2 linked regions of the Pararoseomonas sp. SCSIO 73927 genome follow. The protein of the gene in region 2 interacts with the protein of the main gene of each other region in a pairwise test. Links are inferred from orthologs where the notes say so. Each region holds a gene or a part of one and is shown on either strand. Other genes may lie near its edges.

Region 1 (3,220 bases), 4.5 Mb from region 2 along the record:
TCACACGTAGAGCGCGCGGGTGCCCGGGGCGGCCTGCCGGGCACGCTCCGCGAAGCCGGCGTAGAAGAAGGGGAGATTGTCTGCGGCGTCCCCGCCCAGCCGGCCGCGCAGCTTGTCCCAGGTCATCAGCGCGACGTGGAAGGCCGGTTCGCCGACGACGAGGACGGGCTGGTCCCGCGCCTCGTGCCAGAGATAGGCACCGCCGAACTCGGCGCGGCCGACCTCGAGCAGGTAGCAGCCGAAATCCTGGACCAGGCCCGTGATCTCGGCGGGCGTCAGCTCGGTGGCCCAGTGGGCGGCCTCCCCGGCCATCTCCTCCACCGTCTCCAGGCTCGCCGGGGTGAAATCCAGCGGCGCGCCCCCGCCGCGCTGGCGGGACAGCGCGACGAGCTTCGCCGCGGAGCGGGCGATGGAGGCGGCGAGATCCTCGGCCATGCGCCGCGCCTAGCCCGCCTTCTTGCGGCGCGGCGCCCCGCGCGACGCCGTGCGGGTGGTGCGCTTGTCCGGGTCGTAGCCGCCACCGCCGGGACCTAGCGGCTTGGGTTTCCAGTCCGCCTTGGCGCGCGCCTCGTGGCCGGAGGGAGGAGGGGCGTCGAGGCCCAGTTCCAGGTTCTCCAGCCGCTTGATCTCGTCGCGCAGGCGGGCGGCGGTCTCGAACTCCAGGTCGGCGGCGGCGGCGCGCATCCGGCGCTCCAGCTCCGAGATGCTGGCGCGCAGGTTGTGGCCGATGAAGTGGGAGGAGGCGTCGTCCTCCACCGCCTCCACCGTGACGTAGTCCTGCTCGTAGACGGATTGCAGCACGTCCGCGATGTCGCGGCGGATGGTCTGCGGGGTGATCCCGTGCTCCGTGTTGTAGGCCACCTGCTTGGCGCGGCGGCGATCGGTTTCCTCGATCGCGCGGCGCATGCTGTCCGTCATGCGGTCGGCGTAGAGGATCACGCGGCCCTCCGCGTTGCGCGCGGCGCGGCCGATGGTCTGGATCAGCGAGGTGGTGGAGCGGAGGAAGCCCTCCTTGTCGGCGTCCAGGATGGCGACGAGGCGGCACTCCGGGATGTCCAGCCCCTCGCGCAGCAGGTTGATGCCCACCAGCACGTCGAAGACGCCGCGGCGGAGGTCGCGGATGATCTCGATGCGCTCCAGCGTGTCCACGTCGGAGTGCAGGTAGCGGACCTTGATGCCCGTCTCCGTCATGTACTCCGTCAGGTCCTCGGCCATGCGCTTGGTGAGCGTGGTGGCCAGCACGCGGCCGCCGGCGGCGATCACGTCGCGGCACTCGGCCAGCAGGTCGTCCACCTGGCCCTCCACGGGGCGGATCTCCACGGGCGGGTCGATCAGGCCGGTGGGGCGGATGACCTGCTCGGCGAAGGTGCCGCCGGTCCGCTCCATCTCCCAGGCGCCAGGGGTGGCGGAGACGAAGATCGTGTCGGGCCGGAAGCTCTCCCACTCCTCGAAGCGCAGCGGGCGGTTGTCCATGCAGGAGGGCAGGCGGAAGCCGAAATCCGCCAGCACGGACTTCCGCGCGAAGTCGCCGCGCGCCATGCCGCCGATCTGGCCGATGGTGACGTGGCTCTCGTCAACGATCAGCAGGGCGCCCTCGGGCAGGTACTCGAACAGGGTCGGCGGCGGCTGGCCGGCGCCGCGGCCGGAGAGATAGCGGGAGTAGTTCTCGATGCCTTTGCAGACGCCGGTCGTCTCCATCATCTCGATGTCGAAGGTGGTGCGCTGCTCCAGCCGCTGGGCCTCCAGCAGCTTGCCCTCGGATTGCAGGCGGGCGAGCGTCTCCCTCAGCTCGATCTTGATATCCTTGATCGCCTGGATCAGCGTCGGGCGCGGCGTGACGTAGTGGCTGTTCGCGTAGATCGCGACGCTCTCCATCTCCCCCGCCACCTCGCCCGTCAGCGGGTCGAACTCGCGCAGCCCGTCGATCTCGTCCCCGAAGAGGGAGATGCGCCAGGCGCGGTCCTCGAGGTGGGAGGGCCAAACATCCACCGTCTCCCCGCGCAGGCGGAAGGTGCCGCGCTGGAAGGCGGTGTCGTTGCGGCGGTACTGCAGCTCCACGAGTGCCTTCACCAGCACGTCGCGGTCGATCCGGCCGCCGAGCTGCAGCTTCACGGTCATGTTGCCGTAGGTCTCGACCGAGCCGATGCCGTAGATGCAGGAGACGGAGGCGACGATCACCACGTCCCGCCGCTCCAGCAGCGACTGCGTGGCCGAGTGGCGCATCCGGTCGATCTGCTCGTTGATCTGGGCGTCCTTCTCAATGTAGGTGTCGGTGCGCGGGACGTAGGCTTCCGGCTGGTAATAATCGTAGTAGGAGACGAAGTATTCCACCGCGTTCTCCGGAAAGAAGGACTTCATCTCCCCGTAGAGCTGGGCCGCGAGCGTCTTGTTCGGCGCGAGGATCAGGGTCGGCCGCTGCACCGCCTCGATCACCTTCGCCATGCTGAAGGTCTTGCCGGAGCCGGTGACGCCGAGCAGCACCTGGTCGCGCTCCCCGCGCGCGCGCAGGCCTTCGACCAGATCCGCAATGGCCGTGGGCTGGTCGCCCGCCGGCTCATAAGGAGAGACGACCTTCAAGGGCTGGCCGCCCGCCGGCGCGGGGCGGCGGATCGGCTGGAACAGGACGGGCGGCAGGGTATCCATGGGCCGTGAACATAGGGTGGACAGCGGCCGGTTACAGCAGGATTCCGACTCCCGGCCGGGCGACCGCGGCAGGGCGGGGATGACGCCTCCGTGACCCCGGGCTAAGGTGGCGGTGCTGCGGGCTCCGAGGTGAAAGCAGGGGCGTGCAGCAAGGGCCGGGTTAGCACAGCGGTAGTGCAGCGGTTTTGTAAACCGAAGGTCGGGGGTTCGATCCCCTCACCCGGCACCATGCTGACCCTCACGCCCCACTTCTCCTGCCCCGTGAACCTGGAGGCCGGGGTTGGAGCGCTTCAGTCGGCCTGCGGGCGCGGGAACCGCCCCTAGAGGCTGATGAGCCGGTAAAAGACCTTCGCGGTCAGGATCAGGACGGTCAGGAAGACGAGGCCCGCCACGGTGAGGGAGGCCTGACGATCGGAGCCGACCGCGTCCAAAAGCCTGTCGATGGCCCGGATCAGCCGATCGCCCGCCTGGTCGGTCAAACGCTCCAGGCGGGCTCTCCGAATCATGCTGGGATCATACAGGCGATGGCGGCGCGTGGCGATGCGGGCCGGGGAGGTTCCCGGTCCGCAAAGCCCGG
Region 2 (3,654 bases):
GATCGACCTGAAGGATGGCGGGCAGACGCACCGCGGCGTGCTCTGGGGCGGCACCGCCTTCAACTTCAACCGCCAGCCCGACCGCATTCGCCGCCTTCAGGCCTATATCGACGGCACGGCGCGGACCCGCGACATAGCGGCGCGGCAGGGGGTGGATGTGCTCCTCTCCAACCATACGGGCTGGGACGAGGCGGCGAAGAAGCTGGCCGCGAAGCGGGCGGGCGGGCCCAACCCCTTCGTCATCGGCAAGGACGCCGTGCAGCGGGCCCTGACCGTGATGCACGAATGCGCCCGGGCCACGATGGTGGTCTGGAACGCCTGAGCCGTGGCGGCGCCCCTGACCGGGGCGCCGCGGTCAGGCGCGCTTGCGCTTCTTCGCGGGCAGCGGTGCCTGGACCCCATGCGCCGAGAGCAGGGGCGCGAGGAAACGGCCGGTGTGACTCTCCGGGCTCGCGGCCACCTCCTCCGGCGTGCCCTCGGCCACCACGCGCCCGCCGCCATCGCCGCCCTCCGGGCCCATGTCCAGGATCCAGTCGGCGGTCTTGATGACCTCCAGGTTGTGCTCAATTACCAGCACGGTGTTGCCCTGGTTCACCAGCGCGTGCAGCACCTCCAGGAGCTTGCGCACATCCTCGAAGTGCAAGCCTGTGGTCGGCTCGTCGAGGATGTAAAGGGTGCGCCCGGTTGCGCGGCGGGCCAGCTCCTTCGCCAGCTTGATGCGCTGCGCCTCGCCGCCCGAGAGGGTGGTGGCCTGCTGGCCCAGGTGGATGTAGCCCAGCCCCACCTCGCTCAGCACCTTCAGCTTGTCCCGGATGGCCGGAACGGCGGAGAAGAACTCCAGCCCCTCGTCCACTGTCATCTCCAGCACGTCGGAGATGGACTTGCCGCGGAACTTCACCTCCAGCGTCTCGCGGTTGTAGCGCTTGCCCTTGCAGGTGTCGCAGGTGACGTAGACATCGGGCAGGAAGTGCATCTCGATCTTGATGAGGCCGTCACCCTGGCAGGCCTCGCAGCGTCCGCCCTTGACGTTGAAGGAGAAGCGGCCGGCCTTGTAGCCGCGCGCCCGGGAGTCCGGCAGCTCCGCGAACCAGTCCCGGATGGGCGCGAAGAGGCCCGTGTAGGTGGCAGGGTTGGAGCGCGGGGTGCGGCCGATCGGCGACTGGTCGATGTCGATGATCTTGTCCAGCAGCTCCAACCCCTCGATCCGCTCGTGCGGGGAGGGGACCGTGCCGGCCCCCATCAGGCGGCGGGCCGCGGCCTTGTACAAGGTCTCGATCACCAGGGTGGACTTACCGCCGCCGGAGACGCCGGTGACACAGGTGAAGGTGCCCAGCGGCATGCTGGCGGACACGGATTTCAGGTTGTTGCCCGAGGCGCCGACCACCTTGAGCTGCCGCTTGGGGTCGGGCTGCCGGCGCTGCGCCGGCACGGGCACGGAGCGGCGGCCGGAGAGGTAGGCGCCGGTGACGCTGTCCGGGTTGGCGATCACCTCCTCCGGCGTGCCCTGGGCGATGATCCGGCCGCCCCCGGCGCCGGCAGCTGGGCCGATATCCACCAGGTAGTCGGCGGCGCGGATCGCGTCCTCGTCGTGCTCCACCACCAGCACGGTGTTGCCGATGTCACGCAGGCGCCGGAGCGTGACGAGCAGGCGCTCATTGTCCCGCTGGTGCAGGCCGATGGAGGGCTCGTCCAGCACGTAGAGCACGCCCGTGAGGCCGGAGCCGATCTGGGAGGCCAGCCGGATACGCTGGCTCTCGCCACCCGAGAGGCTTGCAGAGCCACGGGCGAGGGAAAGGTAATCCAGCCCGACATCCACGAGGAAGCGCAGCCGGTCGTTGATCTCCCGCAGGATCCGGCGGGCGATCTCCTGCCGCTGGGGGGAGAGCTGGTCGAAGACGCCCGCGAACCACTCCATGGACTTCCGGATGGACAGGTCGGAGGCCTGGGCGATGTTCAGGTCCGCCACCCGGACGGCCAGCGCCTCCGGCTTCAGCCGCGCGCCCTGGCAGACATGGCAGGGGCGCTCGGACTGGTAGCGCTGCAGGTCTTCCCGGACCCAAGGGTTGTCCGTCTCGCGCAGGCGCCGCTCGAGGTTTGGGATCACCCCCTCGAAGGCCTTCTTCACCTCGTAGGCGCGCAGCCCGTCCTTGTACTTCAGGGTCACGACATCCGAGGTGCCGTGCAGGATGGCGCTCCGAACCGCCTTGGGCAGGTCGGCCCAAGCGGTGTTGGTGGAAACCTTGAAGTGCCGCGCCAGGCTCTCGAGCGTCTGGTCGTAGTAGGGCGAGGAGGAGCCGCCGGCCCAGGCGGCTACGGCGCCCTCGGCAATGGTCTTCACGTCGTCCGGCACGACCAGGGCGGGGTCGAAGAACTTCTCCATCCCCAGCCCGTCGCATTCCGGGCAGGCGCCCTGGGGCGAGTTAAAGGAGAAGAGCCGGGGCTCGATCTCCTCGATAGTGAAGCCGCATTCCGGGCAGGCGAAGCGGGAGGAGAAGACGGTCCGCGCCCCCTCCTCCCCGGGCTTGGCATCCGCCCCTTCCAGGTAGATGACCCCGTCCGAGAGGCCGAGCGCCGTCTCGAAGCTGTCGGCCAGGCGCTGCTGGGCGCCCTCCCGCACCACCACGCGGTCCACCACCGCCTCGATGTCGTGCTTCAGCTTCTTGTTGAGGGCGGGCACCTCCTCAATCCGGTAGAGGGTGCCGTTCACCTTCACCCGCTCGAAGCCCCGGCGCTGGAGTTCGGCGATCTCCTTCTTCCACTCGCCCTTCTTGCCGCGGGCGATCGGGGCCAGGACCAGCAGCCGGGTCCCTTCCGGCATGGCCAGGGTCCGGTCCACCATCTGCGAGACGGTCTGCGCCTCGATCGGCAGGCCTGTGGCCGGGGAGTAGGGGATGCCCACCCGCGCCCAGAGCAGGCGCATGTAGTCGGCGATCTCCGTCACCGTGCCGACGGTGGAGCGGGGGTTGTGGGAGGTGGTCTTCTGCTCGATCGAGATGGCAGGCGACAGGCCCTCGATGCTGTCCACGTCCGGCTTCTGCTGCAGCTCCAGGAACTGCCGGGCATAGGCGGAGAGGCTCTCCACGTAGCGTCGCTGGCCCTCCGCGTAGATCGTATCGAAGGCGAGGGAGGACTTGCCGGAACCGGAGAGGCCGGTGATGACCGTCAGCGTCCCCTTGGGGATGTCGAGGTCGATGTTCTTGAGGTTGTGCTGCCGGGCGCCGCGGATGCGGATATGGCCGCCGCTGCCGATCTCGAGCCCGCCCCGGTTGGCAAGGCGGCCGCTGGTCTCGGGAAGGCTGTCAGGCACAGGCGATCCGACCCTTTGTTCGCATTGTGTTCAGGGATGTTTGCCACCATATAATGGCGGCGGGAAGAGGTTGCCGGGGGGCGCCTCGTCCCTTCCCCCCGGGGGGTGGCCTTGCCGCCTCCCGGGGGGTAGCTTCTGCGACCCGCCTGGGTTTCCCCGTGAGGATTCGTGGGCGGGCGGCAGCGATTCGCGGCCCCGGCGCGCGGAACCGCTCGAAATTGGTTGTGGATGGCTTCGGCCCGGGCTTCCCCGGCCGGGCAGGGATGTGGGTGGCATGGCCGGCGTCAACAAGGTGATCATCCTCGGCACGCTGGGGCGCGACCCCGAGGTGCGGAACTTCCAGAACG

What was found.
Region 1: the proteins of uvrA (region 2) and uvrB interact in binary tests that used the Escherichia coli proteins (3 or more experiments, as listed by UniProt). The link is inferred for Pararoseomonas sp. SCSIO 73927 from one-to-one orthologs.

Annotation. Positions count from the first base shown.
Region 1 is NZ_CP146232.1:2,661-5,880, reverse strand. Bases 45-3,039 are described here. They hold uvrB (excinuclease ABC subunit UvrB), read right to left. Parts: upstream 2,644-3,039; coding sequence 445-2,643; downstream 45-444. Other genes in these bases: VQH23_RS00030 (hypothetical protein), read right to left, coding at 2,964-3,039; VQH23_RS00045 (hypothetical protein), read right to left, coding at 45-435. In the rest of the region: more of VQH23_RS00045, read right to left, coding at 1-44; more of VQH23_RS00030, read right to left, coding at 3,040-3,149. UniProt on the Escherichia coli protein: The UvrABC repair system catalyzes the recognition and processing of DNA lesions. A damage recognition complex composed of 2 UvrA and 2 UvrB subunits scans DNA for abnormalities.
Region 2 is NZ_CP146232.1:4,512,853-4,516,506, forward strand. Bases 156-3,584 are described here. They hold uvrA (excinuclease ABC subunit UvrA), read right to left. Parts: upstream 3,251-3,584; coding sequence 356-3,250; downstream 156-355. Other genes in these bases: VQH23_RS21390 (MBL fold metallo-hydrolase), read left to right, coding at 156-322; ssb (single-stranded DNA-binding protein), read left to right, coding at 3,582-3,584. In the rest of the region: more of VQH23_RS21390, read left to right, coding at 1-155; more of ssb, read left to right, coding at 3,585-3,654. UniProt on the Escherichia coli protein: The UvrABC repair system catalyzes the recognition and processing of DNA lesions. UvrA is an ATPase and a DNA-binding protein. A damage recognition complex composed of 2 UvrA and 2 UvrB subunits scans DNA for abnormalities.